2 linked regions of the Allochromatium vinosum DSM 180 genome follow. The protein of the gene in region 1 binds, or shares a complex with, the protein of each later gene. Links are inferred from orthologs where the notes say so. Each region holds a gene or a part of one and is shown on either strand. Other genes may lie near its edges.

Region 1 (12,679 bases):
GCGATAGCGCAGCTTGGCGTGCGCGGCGGCGGTGCCGGGCGCAAACCCCAGGGTGGCGGGCGAGGGAGGCGCCTCGTCGGGGAAGAACTGCCGGTCGAGCAGACGGTAGGCGCTCGCGCCGGCTTGATCGCGCGCGAGCCGCTGCCGCCCGATGGCCCGCTCCAGCTCGGCCACGCGCGGATTGTCCGGATTGTTCAGCCAGACGAGCAGGGCGTCGAGATGCAGCTCCAGTGCCGGGGTCGGTCGTCCGCCGGCAAGTGCTTTGGCGATCTGGTGTGTCCAGGACAGGCTCATGGATCGGGCTGGGAGTGTGACGAGAATGGAACCTGCGGCTCTTCGTCGTGGAGGACGAGGAGGCGTGTTTTGTTAGGCTTCATCGAGACAGGATCGGGGCAGGCTGACCGATCGCGTGAGACGAGGTGGATCATGACCGGGGAGACACGTCGCTTCCTTCGCCATCCATCCGACGTACCCATCCGCTATTCATTGCGCGAGGTGATCGCCGACGAGCGCGATTATCTGCGCAACATCGGCGAGGGTGGACTCTGTTTCAGCTCGCGTCTGGCCATCCAGCCCGGAACGGGCATCCATATCCAGATCCCGATCGTCGATCCGGTGTTCGAGGTCGATGGCATCGTCGCCTGGTGCCATCAGCACGGAGCGGTCTTCGAGGTCGGGGTGCGCTTCGAGGGCATCGAGGATCGTTACGGGGTACGGATGGTCGAGCAGGTCTGTCATATCGAGCACTATCGTCACGAGATCCTGGCATGCGAGGGACGCTCACTGAGCAGCGAGGAAGCGGCGCGGGAATGGATCCAGAAATACGCCGATCGCTTCCCCGGCGGCGGCTGATCCCCGGTCGGGCTGGAGTCGGCTCAGTCGTCGCGGCGGAACTCACCCTCGATCACCCGCACCCGTGTCTCGGTCCGGACCTCGCCGGGCGCTTGTGTGTTTACGGGCTGGATCCGGATATAACGCTCGATCAGCCGTCGGCGCAGCGGTGGGATCAGCAGCAGGAAGCCCAGGCTGTCGGTCAGGAAGCCCGGCAGGATCAGGAAGAGTCCGGCGGCCAGGATGAGCGCCCCGTCCATCAGCTCGATGGCCGGCACCTCACCCCGATCGAGCAGTTCGCGCACCCGCATCAGCACGCCGAAGCCCTGATAGCGGACCAGCCAGGCGCCGATGACGGCCGTCAGGATCGAGAGCAGGATGGTCGGCAGGGCCCCGATCTCGGAGCCGACCTGGATCAGAAAATAGATTTCGGTCAGCGGCAGACCGACGAAGAGCAGGATGAGCAGCGGCACGATGGCATTCTCCATTGGATGAAGGGGGCGTCGGAGACGGCCGGATGGAATCTATCGCGGCCGGCGCGGTCAGAAGCCGGCGTTCGTCAGACCCCCGACGGTTTGCGGAAACCTTACCCTGTCGGCGAGATCAAGTCCAAACGAGATCGAGTTCCAACCATGTCGACCCACTGTCGTTTGATCCTCTGCACCTGTCCCGACGGGGACACGGCGCGGCGTCTGGCCGAATCCCTGGTCGGGGAGCGGCTGGCCGCCTGTGTCAATCTGCTTCCCGGCCTGACCTCGGTCTATCGTTGGGAGGGGCGCATCCAGCACGATTCCGAAGTGCTGCTGTTGATCAAGACCGTCGAGGCGCGTGTCGAGCCGCTCGCTGAGCGGTTGCGTCAGTTGCATCCCTACGAGGTACCGGAGATCATCGCCCTCCCCATCGTCTCGGGAGCGAGCGACTATCTGAATTGGGTGAGCGAATGCGTGAACACCGTGGAGCAGGGCTCGTGAAACGACCGTGGTTTTTAGCTTGGGCTTGGCTGTGGCTGATGGTCGCCGTGGGCGGTACCCAGGCGCTGGCCGATGACTTCCTGACCCAGGAGCAAGCCTTTCCGGTCAGCGCCGAGGTGGCCGGGCCGGAAGCCGTCCGCGTCATCTGGGACACCGCCGATGGGTACTATCTCTATCGCAGCAAAATCAGGTTCGACTCCGAGACGCCTGGCATCACACTCGGCAACGCTGTGCTGCCCGAGGCCGAGATCAAGCAGGATGAGTTCTTCGGCGAGGTCGAGACCTATCACGGACGGCTCATGGTCGATCTGCCCATCACGCGCACACCCGACTCCGGCAGTCATCTGACACTGCGCGTCGGCTCGCAGGGCTGCGCCGATGCCGGATTCTGCTATCCGCCGCATCGCGAAACCTTCACGCTCCAATTGCCGCCGATCCTGCCCGTCGCGGCACAGGCCTCACCCGAGGCCAAACCGAGCCGTCTGGCTACCTTGCTGTCGTCCACCGCGACCAGTCAGGGGCTGGCCGGCACGGACGAGATCCCGGCGGTCGAGCACGCCTTCCGCTTCCAGTCCGAGGTCGTCGCGCCGGATCTGGTGCAGCTCACCTGGGACATCGCGCCCGGAACCTATCTCTATGCCGATCTGGTCGAACTCGCGCTCTTCGAGTCGCCCGAGGTTGCGCTCGGTGCCGTCGAACGTCCGGCGGGGACGCTCAAGCATGATTCGGTGCTGCCCGACGGCTCGATCGGCGATGTCCGGATCTATCAGGGCCGGCTCGATCTGACCGTGCCGCTCAGACGCGCCGCGACGGCACCGACCGACGTGACCCTGGTCGTCAAATATCAGGGTTGCGCCGAAATCGGAATCTGCTATCCGCCGCAGACTCAGCGGCTTGCGCTGAATCTGCCCGAAGCGCCGGCGGCGATCGCCGATGCCTCGGTGATGGCGGCGCTGGAGAAGGCCTCGCCGGCCAATGGTCCGAGCGAGAGCGCCCCGCCGGTCTCCGAGCAGGATCGCATCGCCGCCGTGCTCGCGGGCGAAGGGCTGTGGGTGATCATCGCCGTCTTCTTCGGCTTTGGGCTGCTGCTGGCCTTCACGCCCTGCGTCTTCCCGATGATCCCGATCCTCTCGGGCATCATCGCCGGACAGGGCGCGGGGCTGACCACGCGCAAGGCGTTCGTGCTCTCGCTGGTCTATGTGCTGGCGATGGCCCTGACCTATACGGTCATCGGCGTGCTGGCCGGGCTGTTCGGAGCCAATCTCCAGGCGGTGTTCCAGAATCCCTGGATTCTGACCGCCTTCGCCCTGGTGTTCGTGGGGCTGGCGCTGTCCATGTTCGGTTTCTATGAACTGCAACTGCCCTCCGGTCTGCAAACCAAGCTCGCCGAACTCAGCAACCGTCAGGAGGGCGGCACCCTGATCGGCGTGGCCATCATGGGTCTGCTCTCGGCGCTGATCGTCGGACCCTGTGTGGCGCCGCCGCTGTTCGGAGCGCTGATCTACATCAGCCAGACCGGCGACGCCCTGCTCGGCGGGCTGGCGCTGTTCGCGCTCAGTCTCGGCATGGGCGCGCCGCTGATCGTCATCGGCACCTCGGCCGGTCGCTATCTGCCGCGCGCCGGAGTCTGGATGGACGCGGTCAAGGCGGTGTTCGGCGTGGCGCTGCTGGGCGTGGCCATCCTGATGCTCGAACGCATTCTGCCTCCGGCGGTTGCCATGCTGCTCTGGGCGCTGCTACTGATCTGCTCGGCGGTCTATATGGGCGCGCTCACTCAGCTCCAGCCGGGCGCGAGCGGCTGGACCAAGCTGTGGAAAGGCTTGGGTCTGGCGCTGCTGATCTATGGGTCGCTCATGCTGGTCGGCGCGGCGGCCGGTGGGCGTGATACGCTCCAGCCGTTGCGGGGTCTACTGCCGACGGGCAGCGTCGCCAGTAGCGCCGAGCACGTCGTTTTCAAGCGCATCAAATCGGTGGCCGATCTGGAGCGCGAACTGGCACAGGCCCAGTCGAACGGCCAACCCGTGCTGCTCGACTTCTATGCCGACTGGTGCGTGTCCTGCAAGGAGATGGAGCGCTACACCTTCAGCGACCCGACCGTGATCGCCGAGATGAGCCGCTTCGTCCGGCTCCAGGCCGATGTCACGGCCAACGATGACGAGGATCGCGCCCTGATCCAGGGTCGCTTTGGCCTGCCCGGTCCGCCGGCGATCCTGTTCTTCGATCGCACCGGCCAGGAACTCGCCAACTATCGTCTGGTGGGCTTCAAGCCTGCCGAGCCGTTCGCCGCGCATCTGCGCCAGGTCGCGCCATGAAAGCCCTGAAAGTCATCCTCGTCACCGCGCTCGCCGGCGGCATCAGTATCGGCACGGCCATCATCGGTCAGCGCTGGGTCGAGTTCGAGAACGCCGACAGCGGTAGAGACACTGAACGCTTCGAGCTCCAGGCCGAGTCGCTCCAGACCCTGCCCGACTTTCGCCTGACCGACCTCGAGGGGCGTGAGGTCGCCAGCAATGCCTGGGCTGGCAAGGTGCTGGTGCTCAACTTCTGGGCGACCTGGTGTCCACCCTGTCTGTCCGAGATCCCGCGTTTCGTCGAGATCCAGGAACGGTTGCGCGAATCCGGCGTACAGTTCGTCGGTATCGCGGTCGATCAGGTCGAGGACGTGCGAGCCTTCGTCGCCGAGCAGCCGGTCAACTATCCGCTTTTGATCGCCACGCCCGAGGTGCTCAAATTCTCAGTCCAGCTCGGCAACCGACTGGAGGTGCTGCCCTTCACCGTGATCTTCGATCGGCATGGGCGGCGTGTCCACGGCCAGATCGGCGAACTGAGCGCCGAGGAGCTGGCCGAGCTCCTGAATCCACTTCTCGTGAGAGAAGGGCCGAGAGTATCGCGCACACCCTGATCCTCGCTGGACAAGATCCCGCGAAATCCGGACAATTCGGGGCGATTTGCCGCCGATTCCGGCCGGACGGCAATGACGCACATCCTTACCTCTTTTGGTCTGCAAGCGGTTGGCGCCATGGCCTCGATCCTGGTCCTGAACGGACCCAATCTCAATCTGCTCGGTACGCGCGAACCCGGTCACTACGGGCGCGTCACCCTGGCCGACATCGAGCGCACGCTCACGGCCATGGCTCAGGACGCCGGCCATGAGCTGGCCTTCGTGCAAAGCAACGCCGAGCACGTCCTGATCGAGACCATCCACCAGGCCGGCCGCGACGGTGTGCGTTTCATCCTCATCAATCCGGCCGCCTTCACTCACACCAGCGTCGCCTTGCGCGATGCCCTGCTGGCCGTGGCCATCCCCTTCATCGAGGTGCACCTGTCGAACGTGCACGCCCGCGAGCCATTCCGCGCCCACTCCTATTTCTCCGATATCGCGGTGGGCGTGATCTGCGGACTCGGGGCCGAGGGGTATGCGCTGGCGCTGCGCGCCGCGTTCGGTCGACTGGACCAGAACCCAACGAACGAGAACCACTGAAACGATGGACATTCGCAAGGTCAAGAAGCTGATCGAGTTGTTGGAGCAATCCGACGTCGCCGAGATCGAGATCCACGAGGGCGAGGAATCGGTCCGCATCAGCCGCCAGGTGAGCGGCGGTGCGGCGATGCCGTTCTACATGCCCCAGGGGATGCCCATGGCGGGCGCCGCCCCCCAGCCGGCCGCCGCACCGGCCCCCGCTCAGTCGGCGGGCGATGACGACGAGGACGAACTCACCGGCACCCTGGTGCGCTCGCCCATGGTCGGCACCTTCTATCGCGCGCCCTCGCCGGGCTCCAAGTCCTTCGTCGAGGAAGGTCAGTCGGTCAAGGCCGGCGACACGCTCTGCATCATCGAGGCGATGAAGATCCTCAATCAGATCGAATGCGAGCAATCCGGAACGGTCAAGCGCATCCTGGTCGAGAACGGGCAGCCGGTCGAGTACAACCAGCCGCTGTTCCTGATCGACTGAGTCGCGGGATCCATCGGGATCCTCCTCATCCAGGGGCCGGGCGGCGCCGCGCGCGCCGGATCGGCCCGCCTGGCCGCTCACAACCCAAGGCATCCCCATCATGTCCGCAATGATCGAAAAGGTTTTGATCGCCAACCGTGGCGAGATCGCGCTGCGCATCCTGCGCGCCTGCCGCGAGCTCGGCATCAAGACGGTCGCCGTCCATTCCGAGGCCGACCGCGATCTCAAGCATGTGCTGCTGGCTGACGAATCGGTCTGCATCGGTCCGGCGCCGGCGATGCAGAGTTATCTGAACGTTCCGGCCATCATCAGCGCCGCCGAGGTCACGGATACGGTCGCCATCCATCCCGGCTACGGCTTCCTGTCCGAGAACGCCGACTTCGCCGAGCGGGTCGAAAAGTCGGGCTTCATCTTCATCGGCCCGCGTCCCGAGACCATTCGTCTCATGGGCGACAAGGTCTCGGCCATCGCGGCGATGAAGGCGGCCGGCGTGCCCTGCGTCCCAGGGTCCGACGGTCCGATCGACGACAACAAGAAGCGCACCCTGGAGCTGGCGCGCGAGATCGGCTATCCGATCATGATCAAGTCCTCCGGCGGCGGCGGCGGGCGCGGGATGCGTGTCGTGCACTCGGAGGCGACGCTGCTCAACGCCATCGCGCTGACCCGGGCCGAGGCGGCGGCAGCCTTCAACAACGACATGGTCTACATGGAGAAGTATCTGGAGAACCCGCGTCATATCGAGTTCCAGGTACTGGCCGACCAGATGGGCAACGCCATCCATCTCGGCGAACGCGACTGCTCGATGCAGCGGCGTCATCAGAAGGTGGTGGAGGAGGCGCCGGCGCCCGGTATCACCGAGGAACAGCGTCGCGAGATCGGCGAGCGCTGCGCGGCGGCCTGTCGCTCGATCGGCTATCGCGGGGCGGGGACGTTCGAGTTCCTCTACGAGAACGGGCAGTTCTATTTCATCGAGATGAACACCCGCGTCCAGGTCGAGCATCCGGTCACGGAGATGGTCACGGGCGTCGACATCGTCAAGGAGCAGATCTTGATCGCCGCCGGCGAGCCGCTGCGCTACCGCCAGTCGGACATCCAGATGCGCGGACATGCCATCGAGTGCCGCATCAACGCCGAGCATCCCGAGACCTTCATGCCCAGTCCGGGCAAGATCACCGACTTCCACGCGCCGGGCGGGCCTGGAGTGCGGATCGAGACCCATATCTACTCGGGCTATACCGTGCCCTGTCACTATGACTCGATGATCGGCAAGCTCATCACCCACGGCGAGGACCGCGAGTCGGCGGTGGCACGCATGTGCAATGCCCTGCGTGAGACGGTCATCGAGGGCATCCACTCCAACATCAAGCTCCAGCGCTCGATCATGCGCGATGGGGCCTTCCTGGCCGGCGGCGCCAATATCCACTATCTGGAGAAGATGCTCGGCCTCTAGCGGCGAGGTCTTTGCCGTTATCGGCACGCCTCAAACGCAAAAACGCCTCGACTCGGAAGAGCGAGGCGTTTTCAGTGTGGCCGCCAGCGCGCGCGGCCGATCACCCTGGGCGGATCGAGCCTCAACGGCTCGGAGCGGCCTGTGGCTGGGCAGGAGCGGCCGGCATCTGGGGCGGCATCGCGCCATAGGGCATGGCGCCGTAAGGTGCGCCGTAACCATAGGGAGCGCCGTAGCCGTAGGGGGCGCCATAACCATAGGGCGCACCATAGCCGTAGGGCGCGCCGTAACCATAGCCATTGCCGCGACCATAACCACGGCCGTAACCGCGACCGCCGCCGCCCATGCTCATATTGAAGTCGCCATAGCCATCGCCGAACATGTCACCCATGTTGTCCCAGAGGCCGTTGCCGTAGCCGGGACCACCCCACCAGGCGCTTGCGGAGAATGAGGCGCCGGCGAAGAGCGCGGCGAGAGCGCAAGCGGTGATCCGGTTGGATTTGATCATTGTGTCTTCCTCAAGTTGTGGAGCCGGAATGGCTGAGCCAGTATAGGGGCCGGGGTAGGCATCCACAATGCACCTGAAAAAATTTTAACGGCATCGACCGGCGAAACCTGCAAACCTATAGGCATCGATCGGCTGAGATCTTTGCGAGGAGGCGAGCCTTGGAACAGAGCCCCAACCTGGACTTGAACAAGGGCGCGGACGCCCAAGCGTACAGCACAGCAGCTCTAGCCCAGCGTTTCGCGGCACTGCGCGATCAGGTCGGGCGCGCCATCCTCGGGCAGCACGGCCTGATTGAGCGGCTGCTGATCGCGCTGCTGGCCGACGGGCATCTGCTGGTCGAGGGGGCTCCAGGGCTGGCCAAGACCACAGCCGTCAAGCACCTGGCCGCCGGTCTGGAGGGCGACTTCCACCGTATCCAGTTCACCCCCGACCTGCTGCCGGCCGATCTGACCGGCACCGAGATCTATCGCCCGCACGACGGCAGTTTCCGCTTCGATCGCGGTCCCATCTTCCACAATCTGCTGCTGGCTGACGAAGTCAACCGCGCCCCGGCCAAGGTGCAGTCGGCGCTGCTGGAGGCCATGGGCGAGCGTCAGGTCACGGTCGGACGCGAGACCTATCCGCTGCCCGAACTCTTTCTGGTCATGGCGACCCAGAACCCGATCGAGCAGGAGGGCACCTATCCGTTGCCCGAGGCTCAGCTCGATCGCTTCCTGCTGCATGTGCGCGTCGACTATCCGGATCTGGAGACCGAGCGCGCCATCCTGCGGCTCAACCGCGAGCAGGCGCGGCGCGAACCGGACGATGCGCCGAAGCTGGTTCTGACCCAGGCCGAGGTCTTCGCGGCGCGGCGGGCGATCCTGAATCTCTACATGGCCCCTGAAGTCGAGGACTATCTGGTGCATCTGGTGATGGCCACGCGCCGCCCCGGCGCCTATGCGCGCGATCTCGACGGCTGGCTGCGGTTCGGTGCCAGTCCGCGCGCCACCATCGCGCTGGATCGGTGCGCCCGCGCCCGGGCCTGGCTGGCGGGGCGCGACTTCGTCTCGCCCGAGGACGTTCAGGCGCTCGCGCCCGACGTCCTGCGTCATCGGGTGCTGCTGTCCTATGAAGCCGAGGCCGAGGGGCGCTGTGCGGACGATTTCGTCACGGCGCTGCTGGCGCGCGTTCCGGCGCCCTGAGCGAGGCCGGCGCATGGTGGAGGCGAACGACCGGACGCCAAACGGCCTGCGAGCCGATCTGCGCGAACTCATCGCGCTCCGTGCTCAGGCGCGTCGGCTGGATCTGGCGCCACGCGGGCGGGTGCTGGCCACGCGCAGCGGCGGTCATCTGTCGCGCTTTCGCGGTCGTGGCATGGAGTTCGACGAGTCGCGCGTCTATCTGCCGGGTGATGATCCGCGCAACATGGACTGGCGCGTCACCGCGCGTGCCGGGACGCCGCATGTGAAATTGTTTCGCGAGGAGCGCGAGCGCCCTGTGTGGCTGCTGGTCGATCAGGGGCCGTCGATGCGGTTCGGGACGCGCGTGGCCTTCAAGTCGGTGGTCGCGGCGCGCGTGGCGGCGCTGCTCGGCTGGGCGGCGGTGGATCGCGGCGACCGGGTCGGTGGACTGGTGTTCGACGAGGCGCGTCATCTGGAGCGCCGGCCGGCCGCACGCAGCGCGGGTCTGCTGCCGCTGCTCGAACGTCTGGCCGCGCCTGCGGAACCGGCGATGGAGACGGGCGGTTGGACCAGTCTGGCGGCGGCCGCGTCGCATCTGGCCGCACGGGTGCGTTCGGGGAGCCTGATCGCGCTCGTCAGCGACTTCGCTGATCTGGACGAACCGGATGGGGCCTGGATCGCGCGCCTGGCTTCGGGGAGTGAGTTGCTGCTGGTGCTGGTTCATGATCCGATCGAAGCCAATGCGCCGCCCGCCGGCCGCTATCCGGTGCTGATGGGCGGTCGGCGCGGAATCCTGGATCTGACCGGCGTTGGGGCGCGAACGCGCTATCAGGCGGCGTTCGAGCAGCGGCTGGCGTTGCTGGAACGACTGGCGCGGCGGCATGGCGCGCATTGGCTCAGGCTGTCGACCGTCGATCCGGTCGGTCCGGCCCTGGCGCTGGCGCTCGGGACACGGCGTGCGATTCCGGCAGCGAGGCGGGTGTCATGACGGCCGATCCGCTGGCCGATCTGCGTGACTGGCATCTACCCGACCCGGTGTCCTGGTGGCCGCTGGCGCCTGGCTGGTGGCTGGTGGCGGTCTTGGTCCTGGCGGGCTTGCTTGTGGTCGTGCGTTTTGGGGTGCGCCGGCGACACCGAACCTCGCTCCAGCGGGCCGCGCGGCGTGAACTCGAACGGTTGGGGCGCGAGCTGGCGGTCCATGGCGATCGGCGGCGTTATCTGGCCGAGCTGTCGCGTTTATTGCGCCGTCTGGCGCTGGCGCGGTATCCGCGCGACCAGATCGCGGGTTTGACCGGGGACGACTGGTTGGCTTTTCTGGATGCGACCTGTGGTACCGGCGAGTTCAGCGGCGGCATCGGGCGCGTGCTGGTCGACTCGGCCTATCGCCCTGCCGACCAGATCGATTTCGATCCCGAGCGGCTCGCGCAACTGGTCGAGCGGTGGATCGAGTTCAACGCCAATTCAATACGAGGCAAACGATGATCACGCTTGCCTGGCCCTGGGTGTTGCTGGCACTGCCATTGCCCGTGCTGACGCGCTGGCTGCCGCCCGCGCGCGACGATGTTGGCGCGGCCCTGCGCTTTCCGATCCACGTCGGTCTCGGGACCGAGTCGGTCGGGCGTCGGCCCCGGCCGTCCGAGTGGTACCGCTGGCGCGTGCTGATCGGACTGCTCGCCTGGGGATTGCTGGTGCTCGCGGCGGCGCGTCCGCAATGGGTCGGCGCGCCGGTCCCGCTGCCTCTGGCCGGACGCGATCTGATGCTGGCGATCGATGTCTCAGGGAGCATGGCGCAGGAAGACTACGAACTCGATGGGCGCCCGGTCTCGCGTCTGGCCGTGGTGCGGACGGTCGCCTCGGCCTTCGTCGAACGTCGCGCGGGCGACCGGCTCGGGCTCATCCTCTTCGGCACCCGCGCCTATCTCCAGACGCCCCTGACCTTCGATGGTGCCACGGTCGCCGCCATGCTGCGTGATTCGGTCGTCGGACTGGCCGGACGTGAGACGGCGATCGGCGACGCCATCGGGCTGGCGGTCAAGCGTCTGCGTGAACAACCCGAGGGTCAGCGCGTCCTGATCCTCCTGACCGATGGCGACAACACCGCCGGCGCGCTCGATCCACTGGAAGCCGCCGAACTGGCCGCCCAAGCCGGTGTGCGTGTCTACACCATCGGCATCGGCGGCGGCGAACTGGGCGTGCGCTCGCTGTTTGGAATGCGTCTGCTGCGCCAGGCCAGCGACTTCGACCCGGCTACACTCGAGCGTATCGCCGAGATCACCGGCGGGCGCGCCTTCACCGCCGACAGCCGCCAGCAACTGGAAGCCGTCTATGACGAGCTGGACCGGCTGGAGCCGAGCGAGCGTGAGCAGCGTACCTATCGTCCGCAACGCGCACTCTTCGTCTGGCCCGCCGCGCTGGCGCTGATCCTGCCGATCCTGCTGATCGTTCTCGATGCTGGAATGCTGGATCGCCGTCCAGGACGCGCCTTCACCGACCGAACGCCCTGAACATGGCCATGCTGTTTCTGCGCCCACTCTGGTTTCTGGCTCTGATTCCGCTCGCCTGGCTGCTGTGGCGGCTCTGGCGCCGTCGGGCGGGCGCCGACACCTGGTCGGCACTCGTCGATCCGCATCTGCTGCCGCATCTGCTAGTTGGCGGCGCGGAAGGTTCTGGCCGCTGGCCGCTCGTCCTGCTCGGAGTCGGCTGGCTGATCCTGGTGGTGGCGCTCGCCGGACCGGTCTGGCGTCAGTTGCCGCAGCCGGTCTTCAGCCTGGACGCGCGCTCGGTGATCCTGCTGGATCTCTCACCGAGCCTGAATGCCGCCGATGTCTCGCCCTCGCGCCTGACGCGCGCCCGCTTCGAGACCCTGGATCTGCTCAAGGCCATGCGCGAGGGGCAGGTCGGGTTGATCGCCTTCGGCCCCGACCCCTTTCTGGTCTCGCCGCTGAGCGCCGATGCCAACACCATCGCCGCCCAGGTGCCGATGCTCACCACGGATCTCATTCCCGTGCCTGGTGCGCGCCGCACCGAACGCGCGCTGGAGATGGCGGCCGGGATGCTGGAGCGCGCGGGCGGTGGGGCCGGGCATGTCATTCTGATCACGGATGGGGTTGGAAATCTGGCCGGATCACTGGAGTCGGCGCGCCGTCTGGCCGACGCCGGACATCGACTCTCGGTGCTGGCGGTCGGCACGCTGGACGGCGCGCCCGTGCCGCGTCCGGGCGGCGGCTTCGAGCAGGGCGTCGACGGCGCACTCCAGATCGCCCGTCTGGAACGTGACCGGCTGCGCGAGCTGGCGCGCACCGGCAACGGGCGTTATCTGGAAGCCGGCGTGGGTGAGGCCGATACCCAGGCCCTGATCGCCGCTACGCCCCGACCCGAAACGCGCATCGAGGCATCGCGGCTGACGGCAGACCGCTGGCGCGAGGAGGGCCCGTGGTTGATTCTGCTGTTGCTGCCGCTGGCGGCGCTGGCCTTCCGGCGCGGCTGGCTGGTTCCGGTGTTGGCGGCGGCGCTGCTCGTACCGCCCGATCGGGCACTGGCGTTCGAGTGGGCCGACCTCTGGTGGAGTGCCGATCAGCAGGGCGCGCGTGAACTGGCTGCCGGACGTCCCGATTCGGCCGCCGAGCACTTCAGCGACCCGGCCTGGCGCGCGGCAGCCAGCTATCGCGCCGGTCAGTTCGAACAGGCACTCGACGCGCTCGACGGACTCGCTGGAGCGGCGCCTGAGTACAATCGCGGCAATGCGCTCGCGCGCCTGGGGCGGCTCGAAGAGGCGGCGGCGGCCTATGAGCGCGTGCTCGAACAGGATC
Region 2 (9,920 bases), 320 kb from region 1 along the record:
TGGCGGGGGTGTCGACGGCATGGATGCCGTCGTCAAGCCTCCAGGGATGGATTCACGGCGTCCCCCCGACAGCCGTCACCCGATCCGCGCCCCAAGGTTACGTTCGTGCGCAACGAATACAGTTCGAATAACGCTTTAAAAGTTTTGGCGAGGCATTAAGAGATGAAGCGGGTTGGTTTCGTCGGTTGGCGCGGCATGGTGGGCTCGGTCCTGATGGAGCGAATGCGCGCCGAGAACGACTTCGCGCGCCTCGCGGAGCCGGTCTTCTTCACCACCTCCCAGGTCGGCCAGCCCGGCCCGGACGTCGGTCAGGGCGCCTCGCCCCTGCTCGACGCCGAGTCGCTCGACGCCCTGCGCGAAATGGATGCGATCGTCACCTGTCAGGGCGGCGACTACACCAAGTCGATCCATCCGCGCCTGCGTGCCAGCGGCTGGAACGGCTACTGGATCGATGCGGCCTCGTCACTGCGCATGGAGCCCGACGCCACCATCATCCTCGATCCGGTCAACCGCCCGGTGATCGATGCGGCCCTGGACTCCGGCAAGCGCGACTTCATCGGCGGCAACTGCACCGTGAGCCTGATGCTGATGGCCATCGGCGGACTGTTCCGCGAGGGTCTGGTCGAGTGGGTCAGCGCCATGACCTATCAGGCCGCCTCGGGCGCGGGCGCCAAGAACATGCGCGAACTGCTGGCCCAGATGGGCGCGCTGCACGGCTCGGTCGAATCGCTGCTGGCCGATCCGGCCTCGGCGATCCTCGATATCGACCGGCGCGTGACCGAGACTCTGCGCGATCCCGGATTCCCCACCGAAAGCTTCGGCGTTCCGCTCGCCGGCAGCCTCATTCCCTGGATCGACACCCAGCTCGACAACGGCCAGAGTCGTGAAGAGTGGAAAGGACAGGCCGAGACGAATAGAATCCTTGGCCGGACCGACCAACCGATCCCGGTCGATGGACTCTGTGTGCGTGTCGGCGCCATGCGCTGCCACAGCCAGGGTCTGACCATCAAGCTCAACCGCGACATCGCCCTGAGCGAGATCGAGTCACTGATCGCAAGCGCCAACGATTGGGTGCGCGTGGTGCCGAACGATCGAGCCGTCACGATGCGTGACTTGTCGCCCGCCGCCGTGACCGGTTCGCTCCATGTCCCGGTCGGGCGCTTGAGAACGATGAATATGGGGAGCCGCTACCTGTCGGCCTTCACCGTCGGCGATCAGTTGCTCTGGGGCGCGGCCGAACCTCTGCGTCGCATGCTGATGATCCTGCTGGATCGCTGATATTGGGTGTCGGGCGCGGCTCATTGGAGATATTTCGCTGCCTGGAGCACGAGGGGGGAGGATGACTCGCAAGCTGATGTTGGCGTCCGCCATCGCCGCGGCCTTGACCGGCCATCCAGCCCTCGCGTTGGAACTGGGTGCCTTGCGCACCGACTCCGCGCTCAATCAACCCTTCCAGGGCGAGATTGATCTCGGTGACATCGGTCCGGGTGAAATCGATGCTCTGCGTGTATCCCTCGCCTCGTCCGAGACCTTCGAGAAGGCCGGGATCGAGCGCTATTACTATCTGACTCAGCTACGCTTCACGCCTGAAGCGACAGCCGACGGTCGTGTGCGCGTGCGCGTCTCCAGTCGGGAGCCGGTACGCGAACCCTATCTGGATTTTCTCGTCGAGGCCGTTTGGCCGACGGGGCGTCTGGTCAAGGGCTATACCGTCCTGCTCGATCCGCCGACGCAAACCGAGCGGCGTGCACCCAATATCCAGTCCGCACGGGTCCGAACGGCGGTCAGTGGTCTGGATTCCGGTCTGCCTCCCGTGGCGAGCGGCTCGGGAACCTATATCCCGGCTCCAGGCGAAGGCTTTCCGCTCTATATCGGTCCGGTGGGCGGCGGCGAGGGACTCTGGGCGCTGGCGCGTCGACATGCCACGGCCGGCGCCACCGATGCCCAGACGGCTATGGCGCTCTACCGCTGCAATCAGGGTGCCTTCATCCGAGGCGACATCAATCGTCTGATCGCCGGCAAGACACTGGTCGTTCCATCACGTGCCGAACTCTTCGCGCTGGATGCCGAGGAGGCCAGACGTGAACTCCAGGCGGCCATGAACGGCCGTCCCGCACGGCGTTCACCGATCACCGATGTCTCACCCGAGACGCTCTCGCGCCTGCGTCTGGTGGGGGCGACGCCCGGGACCGGCGCTCCGGTCGCCTCCACACCTCCGCCCGGTGCGGCACCGACCGCCGGAGCCGGTGGCGAGCAGTCGCCGGACGTCTTGCTGGCCATCGAGACGAGCGAGACGGCACGGCAGGAAACGATCGAACTGCGCAACCGGATCAAAGAGCTGGAGACTCAGCTCGCCGACATTCAATCCTTGCTGCAAGTTCGAAACGCCGAACTGGCGCGCGCCCAAGCGGTCGAGTCTCAGACGGCCGCTACCCCGACGGACCTGAGAGAGGGCGAGTCAGCGCCTGGAGCCGGCCTCGAACTGGAGCCGATCGCATCTCCCGATACGCTGGCTCAGAACGCGGTCGGTGTGCCCGAGCCGGTGCCCGGCGAGCTATCCTCGCCGGCTGAAACCGAACCCCTGGACCTCCAGTCGATCCTTGCGGAAGAGGCGTCGCAGGCAGGCGGGGCGGAACTGGAAGCCGGGCCTGAATCCGCCGCCGAATCCGAGTCGACGGAACCGAGTTCGCCCATCGGCCTGGTCCCGATCCCGACGCCAACGCCGGTCACGCCCGAGACACCGGCAACGACCACAGCCCCTGACGGCGGCACGCCCGTTGAATCCGCACCCAAGCCGAGGGCGATCAAGACGCCCGCGCCGGCCACCGCGCCCGAGCCACAGCCCGAGTCGCCCTCGACCTGGCATGCGCTGCTGTTGCCGCTGGCCGGACTTGCGGGTGTGACGGCACTCGGGATCCTGCTCTTCTCGTTGTTGACGGCGCGCCGCCGTCGACAGGAGCAGGACGCTGAAGATTTCTCAGAGGACGACATCGAGTCGGAGCTCGTACTCGATCGCCCGTCCGAACTGGAGGGCGAGCCGGGGCCGAGAGCGACGTCACGCGCTGCCGAGGCCGTATCACTAGACAAGGGCAGGCCGGCGCATCGATCTCCCGTCGAGCCGGCTTCGGCCCCCGTCAGGCCGGACCTCGACGACACCGACGAGCCGTCCATGTCCGGTCTCACCGATTTCGATGCCGAGACCGACGAGGCCGACGTGCTCTCCGAGGCCGACATCTATATCGCCTATGGCCGTCATCGCGAAGCCTGTGATCTCCTGAGCAAGGAACTCAGACGCTATCCGCAGCGACTCGACATCAAATACAAGCTGGCCGAGGCGCTCGCAGCCGCCGGCGATGCCGAGGCTTTGCGGGATCTGCTCGACGACATCCGCGCGGCGGGCGGAGACAGCGAGGAGCCGGCCCAGTGGGAGCGGATGCAGCGTCTGCTGCATGAACTCGCACCGAACGCGGCTCCGGCGACGCCCTCATTGACCCCCACGGCCGTGGCAGCCGCCAGTGCCGGTCTGGCCGGTGCGGCGGCGGCCTCAGCGTTACGCGAATCCATTGCCGTGCCGGAGCTGGAGTCTGTGGTCGACTTGGGGCCGGAATCCGGATCAGAGGAAGACCTGCTGCTCGATCTGGGGGATTCCGGGCCGCTCGAATTCGAGGAGATGACGGGGTCCAAGCCGGCCGTGGATTCGCTGGAGCTGGAACTCGATTCCGGGGCTGCGGTTCCGGACGTCGAAGAGATCGAACAAGCGATCGAGGGCGGCGATATCGATTCGATCCTGCCTGTCCCCGAGGATTCCGTGGGGCTGGATCTCGATCTGGGTTTCCCCGACGTGACGCCCAAGTCCGCCGAGCGAGCCTCGGCGGCTGCCGGACTCCAAGCCGGCGACGGGATACCGGATCTGGACGTGCCGTCGCTCGACGACCTGGATCTGTCGATCGACGACCTCGACCATCTGGACGAGTCACCGGAGCCGCCGATCCTGTCCGGCGGACCCGAACCGTCCGACAAGACCGATGCGTCGCTGGACGCCCTGGATTCCGGTCTGTCACAGGAGCAGGAGAGCGTGCCCTCGGATCTGCTGTCCTCGCAATGGCAGATCGACTCCGGCATCTGGGACGAGACCGCCACCAAGCTGGATCTGGCGCGCGCCTATGTGGAGATGGACGACAAGGAGGCCGCACGCGAGATCCTGGAGGAAGTCATGGCCGAAGGGCGTGAGGAGCAGCGCCGTGAGGCGCGTGCCATGCTGGAGCGACTAGGCGGATGAGGCGTGCATGCTCGTGACCCCGTTTGATGGTTTGACCTTCGTTCAGGCGGCCGCTGACGGCCCGGCCTGGGTGCCGACACCTTGAGGTCGGGGCGCATCGCCTTGGGTGTCGAGTACGACGGCACCCACTTCCACGGCTGGCAGACGCAATCCGGAGTACGGACCGTGCAGTCCGAGCTGGAAGCGGCCGTCTCGCGGGTCGCGAATCATCCCGTGATCGTGCACTGTGCCGGACGAACCGATGCCGGTGTCCATGCGCTCGAACAGGTGGTGCATTTCGAGACTACGGCCACGCGCAGCGAGCGGTCCTGGGTGCTGGGTGCCAATGTCAATCTGCCGCCCGATGTCGGCGTGCGCTGGGCGCATCCGGTCGATGACGGCTTTCATGCGCGCTTCAGTGCTCAGGCCCGGCACTACCGCTATCAGATCCTGGCGCGGCGCACCCGCTCGCCGATCCAGCGCGATCGTGCCGTCTGGGTGCATGAGGCGCTGGATCTGGAACGGATGCGCATCGCCGCCGTCGCGCTGGTCGGCGAGCACGACTTTTCGAGCTTCCGCGCGGTGGCCTGTCAGGCCAAGAGTCCGATCCGGCGCGTGCTCTATCTGGATCTCAGCGAGCGCGAGGGGCTGATCACGCTGGCGATCGGCGCCAATGGCTTCCTGCATCACATGGTGCGCAACATCGCCGGGGTGCTGATGGCCATCGGGCGCGGCGAGGCGTCGGTCGACTGGACGCGCGAGCTGCTGGAGGTCCGCGACCGGCGACTCGGCGGCGTGACAGCCCAGCCGCAGGGACTCTATTTCGTCCGCGCCGACTATCCGGCCGAGTTCGGACTGCCACAGAGTGAGCGTGCCGATCCGCTCCAGCGTTTGAAGAATTCGATTTGAGGCGATCGAGGCACCGTTGAAGCAAAACCACATCCCGAGAACACGGGTCAAGATCTGCGGTTTGACGCGGGTCTCGGACATCGCCGCCGTCGTGGCGGCCGGAGCCGATGCGGTCGGCTTCGTCTTCCATCCGGCCAGTCCGCGCGCGGTCACGCCCGAGCAGGCGGCTGGGCTGTGTCGGGCGCTGCCGCCCTTCGTCACCGCCGTCGGGCTGTTCGTCGATGCCTCAGCTGAGACCATCGACGCGACCCTGGAGCAGGCGCCGTTGGATCTGATCCAGTTCCACGGCAACGAGTCGCCTGAGTTCTGTTCGGGTTTCGGACGGCGCTGGATCAAGGCGTTGCGGATGCGTCCGGGGATCGACTTGGCCGCCGAGCGCGAACGTTTCGCCGGGGCCGATGGTCTGTTGCTCGATGCCTATGAGCCTGGACGCGCCGGCGGAACCGGCCAGTGCTTCGACTGGGCGCGCATCCCGCCCGACATCGCTCCCGAGATCCTGCTCGCAGGAGGATTGACCCCGGAGAACGTGGCCGAGGCCATCGAACGGGTGCGACCCTATGGGGTCGATGTCAGCGGCGGGGTCGAAGCCGCCAGGGGTCTCAAGGATCCGGAACTGATTTTCGCGTTTATGCAAGGGGTAAGAGATGGCGATCAACGCCGACACCAGCCAGGCTGAGCGCCTGGATCCAGGCCGCGCGGCGGCCTATGACCTGCCGGATGCGGCGGGACACTTCGGTCCCTATGGCGGGCTGTTCGTGCCCGAGACGCTGATGCATCCGCTGGAAGAGCTGCGGCTGGCCTATGAGCGCTGCAAGGCCGATCCCGAGTTCCAGTCCGAGATGGACGCCGATCTGCGCGACTACGTCGGTCGGCCTTCGCCGCTCTATCACGCCGAGCGCTGGAGCCGTGAGCTGGGCGGGGCGCAGATCTATCTCAAGCGCGAGGATCTCAACCACACGGGCGCGCACAAGGTCAACAACACCATCGGTCAGGCGCTACTGGCCAAGCGCATGGGCAAGACGCGCATCATCGCCGAGACCGGCGCCGGTCAGCATGGCGTGGCGAGCGCCACGGTCGCCGCGCGGCTGGGGCTGGAATGCGTGGTCTACATGGGCGAGGTCGACGTCGCGCGTCAGGAGGCCAATGTCTACCGGATGCGGCTGCTCGGCGCCAGGGTCGTGCCTGTGACGTCCGGTTCGCGCACCCTCAAGGATGCGATGAACGAAGCCATGCGTGACTGGGTGACGAACATCGACGACACCTTCTACATCATCGGCACCGTCGCCGGGCCGCATCCCTATCCGATGATGGTGCGCGACTTCCAGACCGTGATCGGTCGCGAGGCGCGCGCCCAGATGCTGGAACGCACCGGACGCCTGCCCGATGCGCTGGTGGCCTGTGTCGGCGGCGGCTCGAACGCCCTCGGTCTGTTCCATCCCTTCATCGCGGACACGGACGTGGCGATCTATGGAGTCGAAGCAGGCGGGGAGGGCGTCGAGACCGGCCGGCACGCCGCCCCCCTGTGCGCCGGACGTCCCGGCGTGCTGCACGGCAACCGCACCTATCTGATGGAAGACGACAACGGCCAGATCATCGAGACCCACTCGATCTCGGCCGGACTCGACTATCCGGGCGTCGGTCCCGAACATGCGTGGCTCAAGGACAGCGGGCGTGCTCAGTACGCTGCCGTCACGGATGACGAGGCGCTCGCCGCCTTCCATCATCTCACGCGCACCGAGGGCATCATCCCGGCGCTCGAATCGAGCCATGCGCTCGCCTATGCACACAAGCTCGCGCCGACCCTGCGTCCCGACCAGAGCATCCTGGTCAATCTCTCCGGTCGCGGAGACAAGGACATGCACACGGTCGCGCGTCACGACGGGTTGGTCCTATGAGCCGCATCGCACAGCGTTTCGAACAACTGAAGGCGCAGGGTCGTACCGCGCTGGTTCCCTTCGTCACCGCCGGCGATCCGGGACCGGCGACCACGGTGCCGCTGATGCACGCCATGGTCGCGGCCGGCGCCGACATCATCGAACTGGGCGTGCCCTTCTCCGATCCCATGGCCGATGGTCCGGTGATCCAGCGCGCCACCGAACGGGCGCTGGCTCAGGGTGTGCGGCTGGCCGACGTGCTGGAGATGGTGCGTGCGTTCCGCGAGCGCGACGACGAGACGCCCGTGGTGCTCATGGGCTATCTCAATCCAATCGAGATCATGGGCTATGCCGCGTTCGCCGAGCGGGCGCAGGCCGCCGGGGTCGATGGTGCACTGATCGTCGATGTGCCGCCCGAAGAGGGGCATGAGCTGGTCGGGACGCTCAAGGAACAGGGGCTGGATCTGGTCTATCTGCTCGCGCCGACCTCGACCGATGATCGAATCAAGCGTATCGGTGGCGTGGCCTCGGGCTTCGTCTATTACGTCTCGGTCAAGGGCGTGACCGGCGCGGCGAATCTCGACACGGCGGATGTGGCCGAGCATCTGGCGCGTATCCGGTCGGCGGTCGCGCTTCCGGTCGGGGTCGGCTTCGGCATCCGCGATGCCGAGACCGCCGCGCGCGTGGCCGAGGTCGCCGATGCCGTGATCGTCGGCAGCGCCATCGTCGGGCGGATCGAAGCACTCGCCGAGACGCCCGAGCGCATCCCCGAGACGGTCGCGGCCTTCCTGGCCGAGCTGCGCACGGCGATCGACGGCGCGCGCTGATCGGCGACCCACACTGCAACCAACGTCCAGAGCACACCAACGACGATGGAAGAATCCACCAAATCCAAGGTTCAGGCCCAGGCCACCGCCACCGTGAAGCAGGCCATGGACCGGGGCAAGAGCTGGTTCGAGAAGCTCATCCCCGACCGCATCCGTATCGATGCCAACACCAAGCGTGCCGTGCCCGAGGGCGTCTGGGCCAAGTGTCCGGGCTGTAGCGCCATCCTCTATCGCGCCGAGCTGGAGCGCAATCTGGAGGTCTGTCCCAAGTGCGGGCATCACAACCGTCTGAGCGCGCGCCGTCGGCTGGAAGCCTTTCTCGATGCCGATTGTCGCGAGGAGATCGGCGCCGATCTCGAATCGCTCGATCCGCTCAAGTTCAAGGATCTGAAGAAATACAAGGACCGGCTCGCCGCCGCTCAGAAGCAGTCCTCCGAGAAGGAGGCGCTGATCGTGATGCGCGGTCGGCTCAAGGACGCGCCCATCGTGGCGGCGGCCTTCGAGTTCGGGTTCATGGGCGGGTCGATGGGGTCGGTGGTCGGCGAGCGCTTCGTGCGCGGTGTCGAGGCGGCGATCGAGCATGAGGCGCCCTATGTCTGCTTCTCGGCCAGCGGCGGGGCGCGGATGCAGGAGAGCCTGTTCTCGCTGATGCAGATGGCCAAGACCAGCGCGGCACTCGCCCGGATGCGTGAGCGCTCGCTGCCCTTCATCTCGGTGATGACCGATCCGACCATGGGCGGCGTCTCGGCGAGTCTGGCGATGCTGGGCGACATCAATGTCGCCGAACCCAATGCGCTGATCGGCTTCGCCGGGCCGCGCGTCATCGAACAGACGGTGCGCGAGCAGTTGCCCGAAGGCTTCCAGCGCAGTGAGTTCCTGCTGGACAAGGGCGCGCTCGACATGATCATCGACCGGCGCGATCTGCGCGAACGGTTGGCCGATCTGCTGGCGCTGCTGATGCACCGTCCGCGCTATTGCCGGACCGTGGTGCCGGTCTGAGTATGACGCTGACAACGGACATGGCGCGTTTCGCGACGCTCGACGACTGGCTGGACTGGCAGTCGAGTCTGCATCCGAGCCGGATGGATCTGGGGCTGGAGCGGGTCGGGGCGGTGTGGGCACGGCTGGCGCCGGAGCGCGGGCGTCTGCCCTGTCCGGTGATCACGGTCGGCGGCACCAACGGCAAGGGTTCGACGGTGGCCATGATCGAGTCGATGGCGCTCGCGGCCGGCTATCGATGCGGCGTCTATACCTCGCCGCATCTGTGCCGCTACAACGAGCGGGTGCGGCTCGATGGCGTGCCGGTCGCGGATGAGGCGCTGTGCGACTCCTTCGAGCGTATCGACCGGGCGCGCGAGGGGATCTCGCTGACCTATTTCGAGTTCGGCACGCTCGCCGCGCTCGACATCTTCGCCCGTGCCCGGCCGGATCTGGTGGTGCTGGAGGTCGGACTCGGCGGGCGGCTCGATGCGGTCAACCTGATCGACTCCGATGTGTCCGTCGTGACCAGCATCGGTCTGGATCACACCGACTGGCTCGGCGACAGCCTGGAGTCGATCGCGCGCGAGAAGGCCGGGATCTTCCGCCCTGGACGTCCGGCGATCATCGGTCAGCGCGACGCACCCGAGACACTGCGCGCGGAAGCCGCGCGAATCGGCGCGCTGGCGCTCCAGCTCGGGCGCGAACTCGACCATGCACGCACGACCGAGGGCTGGATCTGGACCGGGCCGGATGGACAGCGACTGGCGCTTCCGATCCCAGCACTGCGTGGTTCTTTCCAACTCGACAATGCCACCGCCGCCATTGCGGCTGTGCAGGCACTGCGCGAACGGCTCCCGGTTCCGGTCAATGCCATCCGCGCCGGTTTGCAGCGGGCACGTCTTCCCGGACGCTTCCAGGTCATGCCGGGCGCCGTCACCTGGATTCTGGACGTGGCTCACAATGGCGAGGCGGCCGAGGCACTGGCCGCCAATCTGCGCGATTTCGCCTGTCCCGGACGCTTGCGTGCCGTGCTCGCGGTGCTGGCCGACAAGAACCCTGAACGTCTGGTTA

Evidence for each region.
Region 2: the proteins of accC (region 1) and accD are in contact, whole or in part, in a solved structure (PDB 8UXZ), measured with the Escherichia coli proteins. The link is inferred for Allochromatium vinosum DSM 180 from one-to-one orthologs.

What each region holds. Positions count from the first base shown.
Region 1 is NC_013851.1:2,177,767-2,190,445, reverse strand. What follows is about bases 5,110-8,034. They hold accC (acetyl-CoA carboxylase biotin carboxylase subunit), read left to right. Parts: upstream 5,110-5,864; coding sequence 5,865-7,205; downstream 7,206-8,034. Other genes in these bases: ALVIN_RS09470 (AAA family ATPase), read left to right, coding at 7,869-8,034; sgpA (sulfur globule structural protein SgpA), read right to left, coding at 7,327-7,710; accB (acetyl-CoA carboxylase biotin carboxyl carrier protein), read left to right, coding at 5,288-5,755; aroQ (type II 3-dehydroquinate dehydratase), read left to right, coding at 5,110-5,283. Outside these bases: ALVIN_RS09520 (J domain-containing protein), read right to left, coding at 1-294; ALVIN_RS09515 (PilZ domain-containing protein), read left to right, coding at 427-852; ALVIN_RS09510 (FxsA family protein), read right to left, coding at 876-1,304; divalent-cation tolerance protein CutA, read left to right, coding at 1,464-1,802; protein-disulfide reductase DsbD, read left to right, coding at 1,841-4,114; ALVIN_RS09495 (TlpA family protein disulfide reductase), read left to right, coding at 4,111-4,704; more of aroQ, read left to right, coding at 4,822-5,109; more of ALVIN_RS09470, read left to right, coding at 8,035-8,891; ALVIN_RS09465 (DUF58 domain-containing protein), read left to right, coding at 8,905-9,858; ALVIN_RS09460 (DUF4381 domain-containing protein), read left to right, coding at 9,855-10,352; ALVIN_RS09455 (VWA domain-containing protein), read left to right, coding at 10,349-11,374; ALVIN_RS09450 (vWA domain-containing protein), read left to right, coding at 11,377-12,679. UniProt on the Escherichia coli protein: This protein is a component of the acetyl coenzyme A carboxylase complex; first, biotin carboxylase catalyzes the carboxylation of the carrier protein and then the transcarboxylase transfers the carboxyl group to form malonyl-CoA.
Region 2 is NC_013851.1:1,857,881-1,867,800, reverse strand. Bases 7,009-9,920 are described here. They hold accD (acetyl-CoA carboxylase, carboxyltransferase subunit beta), read left to right. Parts: upstream 7,009-7,973; coding sequence 7,974-8,867; downstream 8,868-9,920. Other genes in these bases: folC (bifunctional tetrahydrofolate synthase/dihydrofolate synthase), read left to right, coding at 8,870-9,920; trpA (tryptophan synthase subunit alpha), read left to right, coding at 7,059-7,868; trpB (tryptophan synthase subunit beta), read left to right, coding at 7,009-7,062. In the rest of the region: asd (aspartate-semialdehyde dehydrogenase), read left to right, coding at 163-1,278; ALVIN_RS07950 (FimV/HubP family polar landmark protein), read left to right, coding at 1,340-4,279; tRNA pseudouridine(38-40) synthase TruA, read left to right, coding at 4,361-5,167; ALVIN_RS07940 (phosphoribosylanthranilate isomerase), read left to right, coding at 5,184-5,843; more of trpB, read left to right, coding at 5,812-7,008.